One region of the Arthrobacter sp. 179 genome, then DNA from elsewhere that is predicted to be linked to it. Evidence: riboswitches for the same ligand, from Rfam matches in the RefSeq annotation. Region 1 holds a riboswitch; each other region holds the start of a gene.
The links. A riboswitch is a leader RNA that binds a small molecule or an ion and turns the genes downstream of it on or off. The one in region 1 is predicted to bind thiamine pyrophosphate.
Positions count from the first base shown of each region.

Region 1 (7,401 bases):
GAAAAAGCACCAACTAAAGCCAAGCGTCCAGCAGGCCAAAAACAAATACAGTCTGAGCCCACGAGTGATGCCACTTCGATCAACGGCTTCAGACCAACCGAGGGGCCTCGGATTGAATACCTTGGAGGCCAAGAAAATAGTGCTTCCTACACGAATGGAAAGCGCCAAGTTAAGTTCGGAGATAAACAACGAAGGTTTTCTCCAGGCACCTACTCCACTGCAGCCTGGATGGTGCTCATCGCCTGCTGCCTTCTCGGTTTGATCAGCTTGGCCGGTGCGCCTATTGGACTTGTCTTTACTGCGCTCTTCGTCGGGGTCGGAGTGCTTATTTTTAGAGGGCAGAAGTTTGTTGCTGAAGCTCTTGAATCTGAGCAGGCGCAGCAGTCCTGGTCGTAGCTCCGCTCCTGGCGCACAGTCGACCGCGGGCGACCTCAGCAGGCAGCGCGACGTAGGTGCCGAAGTCCGAGACGGTGGAAGCTGCCCAGAATCGGACGAACGGCGCATGGTGGGGCAAACGGCCGGGCCCGCGTACCGCACTCATGGTTTCGAGGCTACTGCAGGGACCATCGCCCCACTCCTGAACCCCTTCAGCCCACCGGCCATCACCCGAGGCAACACCCCGGCCACCGCTGCCCTAAACCCTGCCCCTGCCTGGGTCTCGGGTTCAGTCGTGGTGGCCGATGAATCATCGTCCACCACCACGGTCGCGACGGTCCGGGGTGTCAACGAGGCGCAACCTGCCGTCGTCAGGACGCCGCCGGCAGCCGAGAACATGGGTGCGAGTTGCATGTCAGTCTCCGTGGAGACTTGGCTGCTGCGTTGGCGTCTGCCCTGCCACCACGCTAAAACGCCGCCACCTCCTGAACCAGCGAGGCGTCCTCCTGCCTTTCGGAGCAGAAACACGTGTCTGTCGAACTCGGGCACTTAGATCAGGGGTCCGGCCGGTCGACTTTTTGCTCATCAGGAGGCGAGCTCCTTAGCTGCCGAACCCGGGCTCGTATTGCCAGCCTTCGGCGAAGAAGTGTCGTTCACCCAGCGGGTGGTTCGGATGCTTCTCCAACCAGTTCTCCTGGGCGGCGAGCAATTCGGCGGTCGCCTCCCAGGTTTCACCGGTTGAGGGAGGATGCACTCCGGCGTCCCGGGCAATGGAGCGCAGTTCCTGATCCGTGTATTGGGCCAGTTCCTCGGGCCCCAGATGCCGATCCCAGAGGAATCGGGCGAGCTTCTTGGCCTTGGTCGCACGATTATTCATCGCGCGCGCACTCCTCCGGAAGGTACTGGGGTCCTGACTCATACCGTCTTCCTCTCACCGGGGCGCAAAGGATGCAGCCTACCAAGCGAAGGTAGGTAGGCCGTGCAGAGCCCGACTCCCGGTCTACTCCCAGAGAGCGGAGTACCCTCTGATCCACCCACCCGTGACACCCAGACCGAGCACCACAGCTAAAACGGTGAGCACGCCCAGAGCCATGATCCAGTCGGCTCGTTGAAGCCTGATGGGCTTCCAGATCGTTCGTGGAGCCAGCCCCAGGCCACGGGACTCCATCGACTGGGCCATGCGCTCACCCCGGCGGAGGGAGACCACCATCAGGGAGAAGCCAGCCTGGCCGAACTCCCGGATCTTGGGTCGCCGCACCCCCGGTGCCGACTCGGGAGCCCGTACGGCATGGGCCTGGCGGATCGTCTGCCAGGTGCCCGGCATGTCTTGGAGCATCTGGTAGCCGGCCAGGACGGCATGGGAGAGCCTCGGACCCAGTCTGGCCTGTTGATGCAGGCTGTCGGTCAGGGCCACGGCATCGGTGGAGAGGACGAAACCGATCGACAACACCCCCAGAACGAACGTGCGCAGGGCCAGGGAAGTCCCCAGGTTCACTCCCTCGACGCTGACCTGAAGGCCCAGAACCGTGAAGAGTTCCTCCCCCGGCCGGGTGATGGCATTGATCATGAGCATCCCGAGTGCAAACCCCAGGAACGGGATATGGGCCAGCAGCAGCATCCGGGGCGAGGGCCGGCCCCAGATCAGTACGGCGGCCAGCGCCAACGGATAGAGCAGGGCCGGGGTCAGCGGGTCGAAGACGAAGAGCAAGGCGAAGGAGACCACGAAGAGCAGGGCGAGCTTCATGGTGGGGTTGCGACGGCCCAAGGGCGTGGTCGTGACGACCCACGGAAAGGGGGCCGCGCTCACGAGGGCACCGGCATCCGTGCCGCAGCAGCCACTTCTTGATCCAGACCAGCCAGGATGTTCTTGATCTGCTCCGGACTCTTCCCGAGGCCCAGCAGCCAGTCCAGCAGCGGGGGCAGCACGATCCCTGCCCTGGCCAAGACGTCTCGGTCGCCCAGCACGTCAAAAATCGGCCCGTCGGCGATGATGGTTCCCTCGGCGATGACGATTCCCCGGTGGGCCAGGCTCGCGACACTACGCAGATCGTGGCTGGAAAACAGGATCGACTGTCCGTCGGCCGCCGCGTCCCGGAAGGCTCCCATCATCGAGATGGTGGCTTTCCGGTCCAACCCGTAGCCCGGTTCGTCTGCCAACAGGACGTTGCGTGAATGAGCGAGCATGGCCGCGACGCTGAGCCGCCGCTTTTCTCCGCCCGAGAGTCGGAAGGGGTTACTCGCGGCCAGATGCGTCAGCCGGTGTTCGGCCAGCAGGTCATCGATCTTCTCTTGGGCAGGACGCCCGTTGATGAGCGTCGGCAGTCCATGGCCAACTTCTTCTCGGACAGTGGTGGCCACGAATTGGTGTTCGGGGTTTTGGAAGACCAGTCCGGGCCGGTCCCCCGATATCGTGCCGGCTAGTGGTTGCAGCAGCCCGGCGAGCGCGAGCAACAGACTGGTCTTGCCCGTCCCGTTGGCGCCCAACAGGGCGACGATCTCCCCGGAGCGTAGTTCCAAGTCGATGCCTTCAAGTTGGGGGCTGATCATCGCGGGTTCGCGGCGTCGTTTCCGGGCAGGGATTGCCGCCCGGGTGATCGAGAGGCCTCGTGCGGAGAGGACCACGCTGTCGGTGGCCTGCGTCGGCTGCGGAACCGTTGGTTGGCCCTGGGCCCAGTGCAGCAATTCTTCGCGGACGATGGGCGAGGCCAAGCCGCCTTCTGTGCCGAACGCCGCCTGCAGCTCGGTTTCCAACGGTGTCCAGCACCCGGCGTCCACGAGCTGGCGTGCCGATTGTTCCAACACGCTCCGTGTGGGGCCGTCGGCCAGCAGGGCACCGTCGGCGTCGAGCACGATGGCCCGTCCGGGGAGCCCTGCCACGCCGTCGGCTCCCGCATACTCGTCGATGCGGTGTTCCACCAGCACCACGGCGGGGCCACGGTCGTGCACCACCCGGTCGATGGCTCGGCGCACCGATGAGATGCCTTCGGCGTCGAGCATCGAGGTGGGTTCGTCGAGCAGCAGCACCGGTGGCTCCGCGACCAGACTGGCGGCCAAGGCCACCCGTTGTCCTTGGCCGCCGGAGAGTTGCCGTGTTGACCTGTCCTTGAGGCTGGCTCCGTTGACCTGTTCCAGCGCCTCATCGATCAGACTCTCGATTTCTCGTGGGGGGACCGCATGGTTCTCCAGTGGAAGGGCGATTTCCCGCTGCACATCGGGCATGCACATCGCCGATTCGGGGTCTTGGGCCAGGACGCCGACGGTCCGCGATAATTCGGCGACGCCGGTGTGAGCGGTGTCCTGACCAGCGACGAGGACCCGGCCGGTGAACCGTGCCGCCACCGAATGCGGGATGACCCCGGTCATCAGGTTTAAAAGCGTCGACTTTCCGGCCCCCGAGGGCCCCAGGATGATGACCTGTTCGCCTGCTTCTAGACTCAAGGTCACCCGATCCAGGACCGGCGCCGGCCTTCGGGGGTAGGTCACGGTCACGTCCTGAAGCACGACTACCGGCGTACTTTCCGGTTTCATGCTCCCTCGGCGGTTGGCAGGTCCCGGCCGATGGCGTAGTTGTCCACGACGCCGGTTTTGGCCAGCGCGTTAACGGTCTTGCGGGCCAGGAGACCGCCGAGAATGAGCCCGGAGAGCAGTTGAACGATGAGCCGGATGACAAAGAAATCCTGGCCGTACCATCCGAAACGGAAGGCCGAGACGGCGAAGGCCAATCCTGCTCCGAGCAGTCCGGAGCAGGCGTAGGTGAGCCAGCTGAAGGACCGGTAGCGACGCAGGGCGAAGGGAAGTTCGCTGCCCAGACCTTGGATGGCGGCCACCAGGAAGAGCATGGGTCCTGCCGTCGAGCCGAGGAAAACGACCTCCACCCCACCGGCAATGACCTCCGCGAGGATCCCGGCGAAGGGTCGTCTGATGATGGCGACGGCGATCGGGGCGACGATCAGCCACCCGCCGAAGAGCAAGTGCGAGGAGAGGTCCCCGAGCGGGCCCAGGACCAGTGTCAGCCCGGCCGAGGCCTGGACCAGTGCCCAGTAGAGGAAGCCGAAGACGACGCCGAGGACCACGATGAGCATCAGGTCCTTCAGGTCGAAGGAAAAGCGTCGGCGCGTCAGGGACGGCGCCGTTGAAGGCGTGGTTGATGAGTGCACTGTCGTGCCCCTTCTGTTGAGTGAACAGGGCACGGGATTTGGAGTTTTTGCCTCCCTGCGCTGGCATGATCCAGATCAGGTTCGACGGTCGAAGCTTGATCAGCTTCCTCTCAGCCCGGCTCACCGGACTCCCGTGTTCAGCACAGACTGTACACGGGGAAACGAAGTTGTCGAATCGCTGCTGCAGGTGTGTAGGGTGTGAAGCAGTGACACGGGGTGCCAGGATTCCTGGCTGAGAGAACACCCGTTGAACCTGATCTAGTTCGAACTAGCGAAGGGATGTTGCAGGTGCTCATTCGCCTCATGGCCCACCGTGGACGGCCCCGCCGAGTCACGCCCCCACTGCCCGATTCCGCCATGCGTTGCCGGCGTCCACCCTGGCGCTCCGCATCCTGCCGTGGCACCGCCCGGCCAGTTTTTTGATGCCTTCCCGCCAGCTGCCCCGCAGCTGAGGATCCCGCACGAAGCCAGCTATCCGCCGTCGGGCATGCAGACACCTTGCCTCTGCCTTGCGCTGTGTCCGCCGTCTTCTTCACTCATCTCCCCCGGCGATTCTGTCTGCGGGGCTCCCCCCCCTCCAGCACCACCTACCCGCTGCAACCGGCAGCTACGAAAGTGAGACCAGATGAACCTCTCAGACCAGCTTGTCCTCGTCACCGGAGGCGCCCGCGGATTGGGCCGCCACATCGTTGAAGCCTTTGCCGCACAAGGCGCCCGCGTCATCATCAACTACCGCCATTCAGCCCAGGCGGCGGAGGAAATTGCCACAGCCCACGGCCCCGACCAGGCCCTGGCCATCCAGGCGGATGTCACCGACCCGGTACAGGTCGCAACGATGCTCGAAAGCGCACAAGCGCACTTCGGCTCCCCGGTGACCACGGTGGTGAACAACGCCCTGGCCGACTTCTCCTTCAACGGCGATGCCCGCTCGTCGGCCGCGGAGATCGGCTGGGAGGAGTTCGACTCCCAGTTCTCCGGCAGCGTCCGCGGAGCCCTGAACACGACCCAGGCGGCGCTACCGGGAATGCGCGAACACGGCTTCGGGCGGATCATCAACATCGGCACCAACCTGTTCCAGAATCCCGTAGTCCCCTATCACGACTACACGGCAGCCAAGGCGGCCTTGCTGTCCCTGACCCGCACACTGGCCGCAGATCTGGGCCAACACCAGGTCTCGGTGAACATAGTCTCCGGAGGCCTGCTGCGCACCACCGACGCCAGCGCAGCGACCCCCGATGAGGTCTTCGACTTCATTGCCTCCTCCACCCCCCTGCGCAAGGTCACCACCCCGGAGGAATTCGCCGACGCGATCCTGTTCTTCGCCTCCCCCTGGGCGCGTGCGGTCACCGGGCAGAACCTGGTGGTCGACGGCGGATTGGTGAAGAACTAGAGATGAGCGCACATACAACCGACACCGCCGAAACGGCGCCACGCCAACTACATCTCAACGCCTTCCTCAATGCCTGCGGGCACCACCAGGCAGCCTGGCGCCACCCTGACTCTGCGGTCGAACAGCTGGGCAGCATCGAGCATTACGAACGGATGGCCCAAACCGCCGAGGCCGGACTGTTCGACGCCGTGTTCTTCGCCGACGGACACTCGGCGGGGAACCCGTCAGCCGGTCCCCGGTGGTTCTTCGAACCGTTGACCGCGCTGGCCGCCATGGCGCGGAGCACCAGCAGGATCGGGCTGATCTCCACCGTCTCCACCACCTTCTACACCCCGTACCACGCTGCAAGAATGCTCGCCTCACTGGATCACATCAGCGCCGGACGCATCGGTTGGAACGTGGTCACCTCGATGTTCGACGCCGAGGCACGCAACCACTCGATGGATGCCATGCCGCCCAGTCCCGAACGCTATGCCCGGGCTGCCGAGTTCATCGACGTCGCCCTGGCCCTCTGGGATTCCTGGGCCGACGATGCCGTGCTCGCCGACCGCGCCGGGCTCTTCGCCGATCCCGACAAAGTCAGACCCGTAAACCACTCCGGGGAGCACTTCGGGGTGGCCGGAGCCTTGAACGTCCCCCGGGGACCCCAGGGCCGCCCGGTCCTGTTCCAGGCCGGGGCCTCGGAATCCGGTCGCCAGTTGGCGGCACGCCATGCCGAGGGGATCTACGCGGTGGCCTACGATCTGGCCAGCGGGCAGGACTACTACTCGGATATGAAGCGGCGCATTGCCGCCGAGGGCAGGGATCCGGCGAAGGTGGCGATCATGCCCGGCCTAGTCGCCTTCCTGGGATCGACCGAGGGCGAAGCGCTGGCGAAGCAGGCCGAGGTGGATGCACTGCTGCCCACCGAACAGTCACTGGACCAGCTGGGGACGTTCATCGGTCAGGACTGCAGCGACTGGGAGCTCGATGCCCCCGTTCCGGCACTGCCGCCGGCGACGGAATTCAGCGGACCGCAGGGCAGGTACGCCACCATCCTGCGCATCGTCGAGGCCGAAAGCCCCACCGTGCGTCAGTTGCTGGGCCGGATGGCTGCAGGAGGAGGCCACTGCACCATGGTGGGAACCCCCGAGCAGGTCGCCGACTCCATCGAACGCTGGTTCACCTCGGGGGCCGCCGATGGCTTCAACCTGATGCCGCCGATGCTGCCTGATTCGCTGGAGGAGTTCGTGGACCGGGTCGTGCCGGTATTGCAACGTCGTGGGCTCTACCGCACCGAATACCCGACCGAAACGCTGCGCGGGCACTTGGGTCTGGAGCGGCCGGTGGGCTAGATCGTGTTCATGCAGCGAGGCTAGCGACAAGCGTTCAGACCGCCAGCTGAACGGCAACAATCTGCAACACGAATTGCCTCAGTTACTTTTCGAGCCTTATGCGTCCGTGTCACACATAAATACCGGCTGCTGATGGGACGGCATT
Region 1 covers NZ_JBQSYU010000008.1:103,880-111,280, reverse strand. Annotated here, with positions in the region: gene ACT3UE_RS07385 (hypothetical protein) at 1-396, shown strand, start outside; gene ACT3UE_RS07380 (hypothetical protein) at 538-789, opposite strand; gene ACT3UE_RS07375 (hypothetical protein) at 977-1,252, opposite strand; gene ACT3UE_RS07370 (energy-coupling factor transporter transmembrane component T family protein) at 1,376-2,182, opposite strand; gene ACT3UE_RS07365 (ABC transporter ATP-binding protein) at 2,179-3,858, opposite strand; gene ACT3UE_RS07360 (ECF transporter S component) at 3,900-4,532, opposite strand; TPP riboswitch at 4,568-4,677, opposite strand; TPP riboswitch at 4,735-4,829, shown strand; gene ACT3UE_RS07355 (3-oxoacyl-ACP reductase) at 5,158-5,922, shown strand; gene ACT3UE_RS07350 (LLM class flavin-dependent oxidoreductase) at 5,925-7,256, shown strand.

Region 2 (7,401 bases), on a different contig from region 1:
GCGATGATCGGCATCGCCGCAGCCGCCATGGCCTCACGTACCGCGGACCCGGTGTCGCTGTCCTTCCCGGAACTGGCCTATTTCGGCGGGGCCGGCAAGAACATCGTCAACGTCACCCTCGTGGACATCCGTGTCTGGGACACCTTCGGGGAGATCACCGTGTTGGCCGTGGCCGCCACCGGGGTGGCCTCGCTGATCTTCGTCCGCGGCCGGGGCGACATCAGGCACCGGGTGGTCGAGGCGGAACCCGGATCCGTGGGGCGGGCCAGACCACAGCCCGGCGGCACCCGCGCCGCGGCGGCCCTGGCGACCGCCCGGCATTTCGCCCAGTCGGCGAAGGACGCCTGGCTGGTGGCCGGCAAGACGCTGGCCCCCGAACGCCGGTCCATCATCTTCGAAGTGGTTGCCCGGCTGGTCTTCCACACGATCATCATCTTCTCCATCTACCTCCTGCTGGCCGGACATAATTCCCCCGGCGGCGGATTCGCCGGCGGGCTGTTGGCCGGACTGGCCCTGACCATCCGTTATCTGGCCGGCGGGCGGTTCGAACTCGCCGAAGCCACCCCCATCAGCCCCGGCACGTTGCTGGGCCTCGGTCTGGCCACCTCGGCCCTCTCCGGCGTCGTCCCCCTGCTGCTGGGCGGCCAACTGTTCCAGACCGCGGTCCTTGAATTCGCCCTGCCCGTCTTCGGGGAGCAGAAATTCGTCACCTCCACGTTCTTCGACATCGGGGTGTACCTGGTGGTGGTGGGGCTGGTCGTGGACGTGCTGCGCAGCCTCGGCTCGGAGATCGATGAGAAGACCGAGAAGCGCGGACTGCTCTCCGGCGGGGTGCGCCGGCCTCGCCGGCCCGTCGTCCAACGGGCGGGGGACCGGCAATGAGTGTGAACATGACCCTGCTGATCGTGATGGGCGTGCTCTTCGCGGCGGGGATCTACCTGTTGCTCGAACGCAGTCTGACCCGGGTGCTGCTGGGCATCATCCTGGTCGGCAACGGGGTGAACCTGCTGATCCTGGCCGCCGGCGGGCGCAGCGGGCTCGCCCCCCTCTACGAGGCGGGGACCCCGGCGGAGGACTATGCCGACCCGCTTCCGCAGGCGCTGATCCTCACCGCCATCGTCATCACCTTCGCGGTCACCGCGTTCCTGCTGGCCATGATCTACCGGTCCTGGGTCATCGCCCGCCGGGACGAACTCACCGACGACGCCGAGGACCGCCGGGTAGCCTCCAAGGACACCTTCGACTTCGAGGAGGACTCCGAAGTCGAGCTGGAGACCTCGGAGTTCCCGGCCGATATCGATGACGAGGGGGAGGGGGTCCACACCGAGGAATCGCGGAGGGCGGCGGCCGCCCGGGTCGCCGGGGAACGGCTGGCCAGCGAACTGCGGCAGGCCTCCTCCGAGGAGAGTGCGGGAACCAACAACAAACGACGCAACAGGAAGGCCCGATGATGGAGGACCTGGCCGCGATCGACGTCGCCCCCCTGGCGGTGCTGCTGCCCATCCTGGGCGCCGCCCTGGCCTTCGTGCTGCGACGGCACCCGCTGGCCCAGCGCACCGCGACGATCGGGACCCTGTGCCTGACCCTCGCCCTGGAATCCTGGCTCCTGGTATCGGCCTGGAGACATGGGGCGCAAGCGGTCGTCATCGGCGGATGGGCCCCACCGTTCGGGATCTCCATGGTGGTCGACGAGTTCTCCGCACTGATGCTCGTGGTCTCCACGGCGGTCAGCCTGACCGTGCTGCTCTACGCCACCGGCCAAGGCATGGCCGACGGGGACGAGGACGGGCCCATCTCGGTGTTCCACCCCGCCTACCTGATCCTGGTCGCCGGGGTGTCCAACGCCTTTCTGGCCGGCGACCTGTTCAACCTCTACGTCGGTTTCGAAATCCTGCTGACCGCCTCCTACGTGCTGCTGACCCTGGGCGGGACCACGGCCCGGATCCGTGCGGGGGTCACCTATGTGGTGGTCTCGGTGGTCTCCTCGATCCTGTTCCTGCTGGCGATCGGGCTGGTCTACGCCGCGACCGGGACCGTGAACATGGCCGATCTGGCCGGCAAGCTCGCCGAGATCGACCCCGGAACCCAACAGATCCTGCATGTGATGCTGCTGGTCGCCTTCGGCGTCAAGGCCGCGGTGTTCCCGCTGTCCTTCTGGCTCCCCGACTCCTACCCGACGGCTCCTGCGCCGGTGACGGCCGTGTTCGCCGGCCTGCTGACCAAGGTGGGTGTCTATGCGATCATCCGGACCGAAACCCTGCTCTTCCCCGGGGGCCGGCTGAACACGGCGCTGCTGGTGGTCGCCCTGCTGACCATGCTCGTGGGGATCCTCGGCGCCCTCGCCCAGGCCGACTTCAAACGCATGCTCTCCTTCACGTTGACCAGCCACATCGGCTACATGATGTTCGGGGTCGCCACCGGCAGCGCCGTCGCCCTGGCGGCCACCGTCTACTACGTGGCCCACCACATCATCGTGCAGACCTCGCTGTTCCTGGTCGCCGGGCTGATGGAACGCCGGGGCGGGACCTCGAACGTGGACCGGCTCGGGTCGTTGGCCAAGCTGTCACCGGTGCTGGCGGTACTGTTCTTCATCCCGGCGATGAACCTGGCCGGCATCCCGCCGTTCTCCGGGTTCCTGGGCAAGGTCGGGTTGCTGCGCGGCGGCGTGGACCTGGGGACCCCGCTGGCCTGGGTCCTGCTGGCCGGGGCCCTGGTGACCTCCCTGCTGACCCTGTTGGCCGTCGCCCGGGTCTGGAACCGGGCGTTCTGGCGTCGCGCCGAGGACGCCGAGGACGCCGACCCGATCCTGCTGATCGCCGCGGAGGAGGCCCGCCGTCCCGCCACCGGGACGACCGGCGTCAAAACCCAGCCACATCGCCTGAGCGGACGGGGGGATGCGGCCGTGCTGCCCCCGACCATGGTCTTCGCCACCGGGGTGCTGGTGGCCCTGGGGGTGGCCCTGACCATCTTCGCCGGGCCGCTCTTCGACCTGGCCGACCAGGCCTCGCAGCAGATGCTCGAACGCACGCCCTACATCGAGGCCGTCCTGGGCGCCTCCGAGACGGGAGGCGGACGATGAGCCCGCACCGGCATCCGCGTCCGGCACGGCCCTCGGAACTGCTCACCGGGGCCCGCAGCGCCCGGACCAGGGCACGACGGCGTCGTGCCCGCTTCCTGATCGAACTTCCCCTGATGTTGTGGCTGGTCCTGGTGTGGGGCGCCCTCTGGCGGGACTTCAGCCCCGGGAACCTGATTTTCGGGTTCGTCATCGCCCTGGGGGTGGTGACGACCTTCAAACTGCCTCCCGTGGAGCTCTCCGGCCGGTTCAACCCCTGGCAGGGGCTGGTGTTCACGGTGTTGTTCCTGCGTGAAATCGTGCGGGCGAGCATCCAGGTGGTGCTCGTGGTCCTCCGGCGCGGGCCGAAGGTGCGCAACGCGGTCATCGGCATCCGCATGCGCAGCCAGGAAGACCTCATGGCCACGGTCCTGGGGCATGTGCTGACCCTCATCCCGGGGTCCTTCGTCGTGGAGATCGACCGGACGACCTCCACGCTTTACCTGCACGTGCTGGACATCAACACCGTCCAGGAGGCCGAGGACTTCCGGCGGCAGGTCAGGTCCATCGAAGCGAGGATCATCCGGATGATGGGCAGCCGGGAGGAACTGGCGGCCCTGGACGCCGAGGGCCCCGCAGGCCCCGACCCCGCAGCACGAGCGAACCGATCGATGAAGGAGCACCCATGATCATCGTCGCTGCCTGGATCGCCGGGGTCGCCCTGGCGCTTGGCGCCGTCATGGCACTGATCCGGTTGGCCAGGGGCCCGTCGATCCTGGACCGGACTCTGGCCCTGGACGTCCTGTTGATCATCATCCTGTGCGGACTCTGCGTGGACATGGTCGTGAACCGGCATCTGAACCACATCGTGTTCATCGTCGTCGGGTCGCTGGTGGCCTTCATCGGTTCGGTCACCATCGCCCGCTACGTCACCGATCGGAGGGGGCAATGATCGTGCTTGGACTGACCGAGGGCGGGATGCTGGACCAGGTCCTGGACTGGATCGTGGTGATCAGCATGGTCTCCGGGGCTCTGCTGTCCGTGGCCGCAGGCATCGGCCTGCTGCGTTTCCCGGACCTCTTCTCCCGCATGCACGCGGCCACGAAACCGCAGGTCCTGGGATTGTTCCTGATGCTGCTCTCCGTCGCCCTGCAGATCAGGGCCTGGTCCGCGGTGCCGATACTGGTGCTGGCCTGGTTCTTCCAGCTGCTCACCGCCCCGGTGACCGCCCATATGGTCGGTCGTGCCGGCTACCGGACCCGGCACCTCAAACAGGAGACGCTGGTCCTCGACGACCTCAATGAAGTGGTCTCCGAGGCCCAGCGCCGCCTGGACGAAGGCCGCTGACGAGGATCAGACCTCGTCGGCCGTGTGGTTGAAGCGGGCAATGGCCCGCTGCGTGCCACGGTTGGTCAGGACCTGGATCACTGCGGACACCACGGCGGAGACCACAGCGAACCCGAGCGCATGACGCATCGATGCCTCGGCCTGGGCTTCCTTGTCGTTCGGCTTCGGGGGGTTCTCTCCGGTGACCTTGTACCAGATGGTGTCCACGAGCTTGCCGCCGACGAAGCCGGCGCCGATCGACACGACCGCGCCGACGATCTTCAATAATGCGTTCACGAACGATTCTCCCGTCGGTAGGTGATTACCTGCCCAGCATAACGCGCTGTAGACTCGGCCCTACTGAATCACCTACGACAGGGGAGCGTCGCCGACCGGCCACGGCCGGAATCTTCGACGCTGAGAGTGCGGAACACCGCAGACCCTCGAACCTGCTCCGGCTCGTACCGGCGAAGGGAGTCGAGAATCTCAGGACCCGCGGAACCGCCGCGGGGTCCTCCCCTCCTTGGACCCAAGGAGGAACACCACATGAGCAGCACCCTCTCGGCGGCACCGACCGCCCGTTACACCTGGCGCGTCGTGGACATCGTCGTCGCCTCCGTCATCGCCGTGGCCTCCGGGGTGATCTTCTGGGCCTGGAACACCACCCACCACGCCTTCGACTTCATCTTCGTGGCCTTCCCGCCCTCATCCGCCCTGCTGGCCGGAATGTGGCTCTTCCCCGCCGTCCTGGGGGCACTGATCATCCGCAAACCAGGGGCCGCACTGTTCTGCGAGATGGTAGCCGCGGTCGTTTCCTCGCTCCTGGGCTCCGAATACGGCTGGACGGTCTGGGCCTCGGGGATCATCCAGGGCCTCGGCGCCGAAATCGTCTTCGCCGTGCTGCTCTACCGCCGCTGGTCGCTGCCGGTGGCGCTGTTCGCCGGGCTGCTGACCGGGATCTTCGGTGGAGTGAACGACGCCTTCGTCTTCTCCTGGTTCCCCGACTACACCGAGAGCATGAAACTGGCCTATGTGGTGTTCATGGCCATTTCGGGCCTGGTCATCGCCGGATTGGGATCCTGGGCACTGACCCGGGCCCTGTCGCGAACCGGGGCCTTGTCCTCGATGGCGTCGCGGAAGGCCGCCCAGGAACGGGTCCTGGGTTGAACCGATGACACATGATGCACCGACCGGGGCCCGGGGCCCTTCACCGGCCACCGGGGTCGGCGACGTCCGCGCGGCGGCGGTCAGGGCCAGCGGTTGGGGATGGCAGCATGCCGGACGCGAGGAGCCCGCCGTGCTGGGGCTGGACCTGGACATCGACGCCGGGGAGAAGGTGTTGCTCGTCGGCCCGTCCGGGGCCGGTAAATCGACCCTCATGCATGCCCTGGCCGGGGTGTTGCAGGACGATGAGGACAACGCCTCCGCAGGGGAACTGCTCATCGATGGCCGACCCGCCGCGGCCGCCCACGGCCGGACCGGGCTGATGCAGCAGGACCCCGAGACCCAGATCGTCCAGGCCCGGGTGGGGGACGACGTCGCCTTCGGGGCGGAAAACCTTTCGGTGGATCCGGAACTGATCTGGCCCCGCGTCATCGAATCCCTGCACGCCGTCGGGCTCAGCCTGCCCCTGGACCACCCCACCTCCTCCCTGTCGGGGGGACAGAAGCAACGACTGGCCCTGGCCGGGATCCTGGCCATGCGCCCGGGACTGGTCCTGCTGGACGAACCCACCGCGAACCTCGACCCCGAGGGGGTGCTGGAGGTCCGTGACGCAGTGATCGACGCCGTGGGCGCCAGCGGGGCGACGATGATCATCGTCGAACACCGGCTGGCGGCCTGGGCCGACGCCGTGGACCGCGTGATCGTCCTGGAGCCCGGCGGCGGCATCGCCTACCAGGGCACACCGGCCCGGCTCTTCGCCCCCGGACCCATCCGGGACCGGCTCATCGACGCCGGGGTCTGGGTTCCCGGCCACACTCCCGTGCTGCCGGCCCGGCCGAAGCCGGCAGCACCGGCCGCCGGCCTGTTGAGGGGACGGGGGTTGGCCGTGTCCAGAACGGCCCAGGGTCCTGCCGCCGTATCGGGTCTTGACCTGCGGATCGACGCCGGGCAGGCGCTGTGCATCACCGGGGCCAACGGGGCGGGCAAATCAACACTGGCGTTGACCCTGGCCGGGCTGCTGCCCGAACGGGCCGGCAGCGTCGCCGCCCTGCCGGGCCTCAGCGGCGACCAGGGCGCCGCGGGGGCCTCCGACCCCGGGGACGCCGACCGGCCCTACCGGTGGCGGGCCGGGGAACTGGTCGCCCGGATCGGCACCGTCTTCCAGGAGCCCGAGCACCAATTCGTCACCGCCACCGTGCGCGAGGAACTGGCCTTCGGCCCACGACGGGCCCGCAGACCGGGGTCGAAGACCCGGCTGTACACCGACGAGGAAATCACCGGACGGGTCGATGAGCTGTTGGACCGGTTGGGGCTGAGGCATCTGGCCGAGGCGAACCCGTTCACCCTCTCGGGAGGCGAAAAGCGCCGGCTGTCGGTGGCCACCGTGCTCGCCGCCCGCCCCCGACTACTGATCCTCGACGAACCGACCTTCGGCCAGGATGCCAATACCTGGAGGGAACTGGCGCTGTTGCTGCGCGAACAACTCCAGGACGGCGTCGCCGTCGTCGCGGTCACGCACGATGCGGGCTTCGCCGCCGCCTTGGGGGCTTCCACGGTCGAGGTCGTCGCCGATCGACGCCCCTGCCGGGAACCGGGCAGGACCACACCGCAGGGCCCGGACCCCACCACCGCCCGGGCCTCCGGGGGGATGCCGGGGCTGGAACCCGATGCCGGGGCCCGGGCGAGCTTCTTCGGGCTGTGCAACCCGTTGGCCAAGCTTGCTGCGGTGGTGCTGGCCACGGTGCCGTTGATCGCCTCCCTGGACCTGGTGACCTCCAGCATCGTCGTCCTCGCCAGCCTGCTGCTGCTCCGGCTCGGGGGGATCGCCCCGGGACGCTTCCTCCTGCGGGCGTGGC
Region 2 covers NZ_JBQSYU010000028.1:20,591-27,991, reverse strand. Annotated here, with positions in the region: gene ACT3UE_RS14175 (Na+/H+ antiporter subunit A) at 1-882, shown strand, start outside; gene ACT3UE_RS14170 (Na(+)/H(+) antiporter subunit C) at 879-1,451, shown strand; gene ACT3UE_RS14165 (Na+/H+ antiporter subunit D) at 1,448-3,079, shown strand; gene ACT3UE_RS14160 (Na+/H+ antiporter subunit E) at 3,076-3,744, shown strand; gene ACT3UE_RS14155 (monovalent cation/H+ antiporter complex subunit F) at 3,741-4,007, shown strand; gene mnhG (monovalent cation/H(+) antiporter subunit G) at 4,004-4,402, shown strand; gene ACT3UE_RS14145 (DUF4235 domain-containing protein) at 4,409-4,678, opposite strand; TPP riboswitch at 4,748-4,874, shown strand; gene ACT3UE_RS14140 (ECF transporter S component) at 4,928-5,548, shown strand; gene ACT3UE_RS14135 (ATP-binding cassette domain-containing protein) at 5,553-7,401, shown strand, end outside.
Region 2: linked by a shared signal. The riboswitch ahead of ACT3UE_RS14140 (ECF transporter S component) and the one ahead of ACT3UE_RS07360 (ECF transporter S component) in region 1 are both predicted to bind thiamine pyrophosphate.

Region 3 (7,401 bases), on a different contig from region 1:
TGCCGAGCACCCGCAATTCGGCGTGGAGATCACCGACTCCGCCTATGTGGTGGCCTCGATGCGGGTCATGGCACGCATCGGTGATGACGTGCTGGCCAAGATGGAAGCCACCGATGCCTTCTTCGTCCCGGCCGTGCACTCCGTCGGAGCCCCGCTGGCAGCCGGAGAGGCCGATGTCGCCTGGCCGTGCAACCCGGAGAAGTGGATCGTGCACTTCCCCGAGGAGCGGGCCATCTGGTCCTACGGCTCCGGGTACGGCGGCAACGCCCTGCTGGGCAAGAAGTGCTTTTCGCTGCGTATCGCCTCGGTCATGGGGCGGGACGAGGGGTGGCTGGCCGAGCATATGCTCATCCTCAAGCTCACCAGCCCCGAGGGCAGGAGCTACAACGTGGCGGGGGCATTCCCCTCCGCCTGCGGCAAGACGAACCTCGCCCTGCTGGAGCCGAGCATCGAAGGCTGGACCGCCGAGACCCTGGGCGATGACATCAACTGGATGCGCATCGGCAAGGAAGGCGAATTGCGCGGGGTCAATCCCGAATACGGGCTGTTCGGCGTCGCACCGGGGACCGGGTGGAGCACCAACCCCAACGCCATGCGCGCGATCACCAAGGGCAACTCCATCTTCACCAACGTCGCATTGACCGATGACGGCGGGGTCTGGTGGGAAGGGATGACCGACGAGGTGCCCGAGCACCTGACCGATTGGCTCGGCAACGACTGGACCCCGGGCTCCGGGACGAAGGCGGCGCACCCGAACTCGCGGTTCTGCACCCCGATCGACCAGCTCGATATGCTCTCGAAGGAGTTCTACAACCCCGAGGGCGTGGAGATCCACGCCATCCTCTTCGGTGGACGGCGCAAGACCACCATTCCCCTGGTGACCGAGGCCAGCTCGTGGACCAATGGCGTCTTCATGGGCTCCACGCTCTCCTCGGAGACCACGGCGGCCGCGGCCGGTGCCGTGGGCCGGGTGCGTCGGGACCCGATGGCGATGCTGCCCTTCATCGGGTACGACGCCGGTGACTACCTCAAGCACTGGGACTCCATTGAATCCAAGGCCGATCCGGCGCGTTTGCCGCGGATCTTCCTGGTCAACTGGTTCCGCCGCACCCCCGAGGGCGGATTCGCCTGGCCCGGGTTCAGCGACAACTCCCGCGTGCTGAAGTGGATCGTCGAGCGCATCGAAGGCACTGCGGACGCCCAGGAGACGCCGATCGGCATGGTGCCCACCGGCGACTCGATGGATCTCAGCGGCCTGGACTCGTTCACCGCCGAGGACCTCGAGGTGGCCGTGACGGTCGACCCGGAGGAGTGGAAGCGCGAACTGGCGGATATCGAGGAGTGGTACGCCAAATTCGGGCCCTCCCTGCCGCAGTCCCTGCAGGATGAGCTGGACGGGCTGAAGCAGCGCCTGGGCGCCTAGCCGGTTCCACCGCGAGGAGCACCAGGGGCGGGAACGTCCAGCGGACCATCAAGGATGGCCCGCTGGACGTTCCCGCCCCATATCCCTCAGCGGGACCGCCCGGTGGCGCGGAGGCACACGCTGGGCCGATAGGCGATAGTTCACCTAGCAGGCTGGCATGATGGACACATGATCCTCGCACGTTTGATCCTCGGGCTCCTGAGCTTGTCGCCGATGACCGGCTACGACCTGAAGAAGCATTTCGACTCGAGCATCAACCACTTCTGGAATGCCGATAAGGCACAGATCTACCGCACCCTGGCCCAACTGGTGGACCAGGGCCTGGCCACGGTCCGGACCGTTCCGCAGGAGAACTACCCGGCGCGCCAGGAGCACCACATCACCGAGGCGGGGCGGGCGGCTTTGCAGGACTGGCTGACCGGAACGCTGGACCGGCAGCCCGCCCGTGAGCCCTTCCTGGGCCGGATCTTCTTCTCCGGGGAGCTCGAGCGCCACGAGGTCCTGGAACTGCTTGCGGCACGTCGCACCGAGGCCGAGGACCTGCAGCGGTCCTACCGGGCCCTGCGCGCGGAATTGGACGAGGCCGCCCTGGCCGACCGACGCGGCTACCTGATGGCCGCCACGCTGGACCACGGCATCGCCCACGTCGGTGCCGAACTGAACTGGCTCGACTCCGTCGAAGGGAATCTGCCATGAACGAAAAGCCCACGGTGCCTCCCTCCGTCGGGGAACGCCCCGATCCGGCCGGCTACCCGGAGATCCACCCCCCGGTGCGTCCCCGCACGGACGGCAAACCAGCCCAGACGCTGGTCTTTCTCCATGGCGGCAACGTGGCCAACTGGATGTGGGATCCCCAGGTCAAGGCCTTCCCTGCCTATCGGATCTTCACCCCGCATCTGCCCGGGTTCGGCGGCCGGGCCGATGAGGACTGGCGCGGGCTCGATAGCGCCGCGGATGACGTCGCGGCCTTCATCGCCGAAGAGATCGAGGACGGCCGGGTCCACCTGGTTGGCCAGTCCCTGGGCGGCGTCGTGGGCCTGCGTGTACTGGCCCGGCATCCCGAGCTCTTCGCCAGTGCCCTGTTCACCGGGGCAGGGATCCGGCCGGTGGGGGCGGGAACGCGGTTATCCACGGCGGCGCAACTGCGATTAGGGGACGCCGAATGGTTCTGGAAGGTCCAGGCCGGGGCCTTCGGGATTCCCGCGAACTCCCGCAGGCTCTACTCCGAACATGGGCTGACCCTGCGTCCGGACAACATGAAGGCGATGCTGGACGAGGTCCAGGCGGGCGGCCTGCCCGACGGGCTGGGGGACTACACCGAACGCCTGATGATGGTCGCCGGGGCCCGTGAACCGGCCCTGGTGCGCAAGGGATTCGCCGATGTGGCCGCGGTTCGCCGGGACACGGTCTTCCGTCTGGCCCCGGGGCTGCACCATCAATGGAGCGTCGAGGATCCGTTGTTCTTCAACGCGATGGTCCGCGCCTGGATCGAACGCGGTGAGGTCCACCCCCGGCTCGGGCGGGTTCCCGGGCTCCACCAGGCAGACCCGGATCCCGCTGGAGACTGATTGGTCTGGATCGCGGTCTCCGCAAGGCTTCGCTGCGTCAGGTGCGGACGCGCCGTATCACCTCCGGGCCGTGGACGGCTACATGACATAGTCCATATACCGACGACCGCTCCGGGCAACCGCCTGCGTTCCTGCCAGGGGAGCAGCTGCAGAAGTTGCCCGGAACGTTGGAGGCGCCCGTTGCCTCCCGTGCGGACGCCGTCGTCGTACCCGGTGGATCAGTCGGTGCCGTTGCCGACGGGGATCGTCGCCTGGAGGTAGATGCTGGACCCCGAATCCGCGAATTCACGGCTCTTCGCCTGCAAACCGGCTTCGATGTCATCGGCCAGTGCCCGTTGGCGTTCGGTTCCCCCGAACTCCTCGCGGATGTCCTGGGAGATCCGCATCGAACAGAACTTCGGCCCGCACATGGAACAGAAGTGCGCGGTCTTGGCCGGCTCCGCAGGCAGCGTCTGGTCGTGGAACCGCTGGGCCGTGGCCGGATCCAGACCCAGGGCGAACTGGTCGTTCCAGCGGAACTCGAAGCGCGCGGCCGACAGGGCATCGTCGCGGGCCGTCGCCCCGGGATGCCCCTTGGCCACATCGGCGGCATGCGCGGCGATCTTATAGGTGATCACCCCGGTCTTCACGTCGTCCTTATCCGGCAGCCCCAGATGCTCCTTCGGGGTCACATAGCAGAGCATCGCCGTGCCGTAACGGGCGATCTCGGTGGCCCCGATGGCGCTGGTGATGTGGTCGTAGCCGGGGGCCGTATCGGTCACCAGCGGACCCAGGGTGTAGAACGGCGCCCCGTCGCAGAGCTCCTGCTGACGCTCGACGTTCTCGCGGACCAGATGCAGCGGGATATGTCCGGGTCCTTCCACCATCACCTGCACGTCGAACTGCCAGGCCCTGCGGGTCAACTCGGCCAGGGTATCGAGCTCAGCGAACTGGGCGGCGTCGTTGGCATCGGCCAGGGAGCCGGGGCGCAGCCCGTCACCGAGGGAGAAGGCGACGTCGTAGCGGGCGAAAATGGCGCAGAGCTCGTCGTAATGGGTGTAGAGGAAGTTCTCCTGGTGGTGGGCCAGGCACCACCCGGCCATGATCGATCCACCGCGGGAGACGATGCCGGTGACCCGGTCGGCGCTCAAGGGCACATGGCGCAGCAGCACCCCGGCATGAATGGTCATGTAGTCCACGCCCTGTTCGCATTGCTCGATGACGGTGTCGCGGAAGATCTCCCAGGTCAGTTTCGATGCATCCCCATCGACCTTCTCCAGCGCCTGGTAGATCGGCACGGTGCCGATGGGCACCGGGGAATTGCGGATCAGCCATTCGCGGGTGGTGTGGATGTCATCGCCGGTGGACAGGTCCATCACCGTATCGGCGCCCCATTGGGTGGCCCAGGTGAGCTTGTCGACCTCCTGGGCGATCGAGGAGGTGATGGCCGAGTTGCCGATGTTGGCGTTGATCTTGACCAGGAAGGCCTTGCCGATGATCATCGGCTCGGATTCGGGATGGTTGATGTTCACCGGGATGATCGCCCGTCCGGCGGCGACTTCGCGGCGGACCAATTCGACGTCGCAGTTCTCGCGCAGCGCCACATAGCGCATCTCGTCGGTGAGGGTGCCCTGTCGGGCGTAATGCATCTGCGTGACGGTACGCCCCTGGTGCGAGCGCCTCGGTACCGGGGTCGTGCCGCTCCATTCTGCCGAGGCGGCCCCGCGACGCACGGCGGACCGGCCGTCGTCGTGCAGGGTGCGTTGGCGACCGGCGTATTCGGCGGTGTCACCCCGGGCGGTGATCCATCGGGTGCGCGGACGCGGGAGGCCGACGGTCGGTTCGGAGCCCGGACCGGCGGTCCGATACGCCAGATGGGGCTCGTTGGCGCTGCCGTCGGGGGAATCCGCCAGGCAGATCGCGGTGACCGGGACCCGCAGGCCGTGTTCCGGATCCTCGATCCACTGCAACCGGTGCTGTGGGTGCTGTTCCCACGCGGTGGCGGACGGGGTGGTGGGTTTTACTGTGGAATCGCTCATTTGAGCCCTCAACTTCCTACGCCGGCATGACCCGGACAGGTTCGACGGTCGCGAGCGGTGGCAGCTCGATCTCAGCCCCTCCTGGGGCACCCGTGTGGACGTTGCGAGCGTAACGGAGCGGCCCGCGATCTGGCTAATCCAGTTCGCGGGCCGCTCCGGTGTGGCGCCCCTCCGGGGCAGCGGGCTCGTGCCTAGGCGGCAAGCCAGAGGTCGGGACCGAAGACCTCGTAGTGGATGTTCCGCGGGGCCACGCCGGCGGCGATGGCCTGGCTGCGCACCGCACGCATGAATGGCAGCGGACCGCAGAGGTACATCCGGGCATCCTCGGGCAGCTCGACGCCGGTCAGGTTCATGAACCCCTCGACGGCCTGCAGGTCCGCGGTGGTGCCGGTGGTGTCCTCGAGCCACAGGCGCATCTCGACGTTGGGCAGCTGCTCCACGGCGGCGAGCATCTGGTCCTTCAGCGCCCAGTTCGATTCCATGGCCTCGGCGTGGAGCACCAGCACCTGGCGGTCCGACCCGGTGGAGACCAGCGACTGCAGGGCCGAGGCGCTCGGGGTGCACCCGATGCCGGCGGTGGCGATGATGATCGGCCCGCCCTCCATGTCCAGGGTGATGTCACCGTAGGGGTTGGACAGTTCCACGACGTCGCCGACCTCGAGATTGCGGTGCATGAAGGGGGAGACCTCCCCGCCTTCATCCAGCTTGGTGGTCAACACCCGCTCGGTGGTGGATTCGACGTTGTCGGAGAGGGAGTACTGGCGGCACTGGCGCAGCCCGTCGGCCAGCGGCACGCGGATGCTCACGAACTGGCCGGGCTTGGCCACCGTGACGGCGGTGTCATCGGCCGGCTCGAAGCGGAACGTCATGCAATCCTGGCCGGAAGCCTCCGTGGAGGTGACCTTCCATGGGGCGTAGATCCGGTCGTTGGCCTGTTCGGCGTAGAGGCCCTTTTCGATCTTGACCAGGGCGTCGGCCATCAGCCAGTAGACCTCGGACCAGGCGGCGACGACCTCTTCGGTGGCTGCTTCGCCCAGATCCTCGGCGATGGCCGCGAACAGGTGGTCGAAGACGATCTGGTACTGGTCGGGCTGGATGCCCAGCGACGTGTGCTTATGGGCGATGCGGGACAGCACTGATTCGGGCAGCGATTCGGGGTGTTCGATCAGGTGGGAGGCGAAGGCGGCAATGCTGCCGGCCAGGGCCTGTTGCTGGGCTTCGTTCTTCTGGTTGGCGCGACTGAACAAGCCGTCCAGGAGTTCAGGACGTGCCGCAAACATCCCGGCATAGAACTTCTTGGTGATCTCACCGATCCGTTCGCCAATCACGGGAAGTGTCGCCTGGACGACGGGGCGGGACGTTTCTGAGAGCATCGAATCTCCTCGAGGTCGAATTACTTGCGTCTGATCCGCAAGTATTATGATACATTTCTACACCTTGTAGAAAACTGGGGCAAATCGGCTATCGCGAAATGGGAAAAGGAAGGGGGACCAGCGCCGGGGAGGACGCCAGATCGCGGATCGACCAGTGGTCCAGCTCCTGGTAGAAGGCCTCCTGGGCGCGCGCCAGGGCTGTGCGGAGCCGGCAACCGGCGATCAATGGGCAGGCGGCCGTGCCGTCGTCGGTGGTGCACTGGGCGAGATCGCCCTGCCCCTCGAGGCTGCGCAGCAACGTGCCGGCGCCGAGGGACAGCCCCGATTCGTTGATCTGCACGCCACCGGTGCGCCCGCGTTTGACGTCGATGTGTTTCAACTGGCCGAGCTTGTGCACGGCCTTGGAGACCTGGTTGTAGGGGATGTCGATTGCCTCGGCGATCTCCCGGGTCCTCAGCAGGGGATCGGACCGGGCGGCGAGCAGCATCAGGATGCGCAGGCACACATCGGAAAAGGCGTTGATCTTCATGATGTCGACGCCCGGTCCCCACGGATCAGGCCCAGATCCTCAAATCAGCTGGTTCGGGGGTGGGCTCCTGGAAGGTCCACTCGCTGCCTTCGGCGGCGGGGGAGGCATAGGGCTGGATGATGGCCACTGCCCCGCCGAGGCTGTGCTCCGCCAGGGCATGGACGGCGTCGACATCCTCCTGCAGCAGGGTCACATCGGAGACCAGGGCCACGGCCACGAAGTTCTCACGCTGACCGATCAGCAAGGTGACCAGGTCATCCATCATGACTTCGGCATCGATATCCGCTTCGGGATCCTCGTCGTCCTCATCGGGTTGGACCGCCAGCAGGCGCAGTTCCCCTTCGGCCTCGCCGTCGGGCTCCAGGCCGATGGCGAAGGGCAGGAAGACCCCGTTGGTTTCAAGCTGTTCGCGGGCGACGCCCAAGGCGGTGCCGAGCACCTTGTTCAAGTCCTGGTGGGCGGCCTCACCGAGTTCGGCCAGCCGGTTTTC
Region 3 covers NZ_JBQSYU010000014.1:40,684-48,084, forward strand. Annotated here, with positions in the region: gene ACT3UE_RS09920 (phosphoenolpyruvate carboxykinase (GTP)) at 1-1,423, shown strand, start outside; gene ACT3UE_RS09925 (PadR family transcriptional regulator) at 1,592-2,119, shown strand; gene ACT3UE_RS09930 (alpha/beta fold hydrolase) at 2,116-2,991, shown strand; gene thiC (phosphomethylpyrimidine synthase ThiC) at 3,210-5,009, opposite strand; TPP riboswitch at 5,006-5,113, opposite strand; gene ACT3UE_RS09940 (globin domain-containing protein) at 5,201-6,382, opposite strand; gene ACT3UE_RS09945 (RrF2 family transcriptional regulator) at 6,471-6,911, opposite strand; gene ACT3UE_RS09950 (hypothetical protein) at 6,937-7,401, opposite strand, start outside.
Region 3: linked by a shared signal. The riboswitch ahead of thiC (phosphomethylpyrimidine synthase ThiC) and the one ahead of ACT3UE_RS07360 (ECF transporter S component) in region 1 are both predicted to bind thiamine pyrophosphate.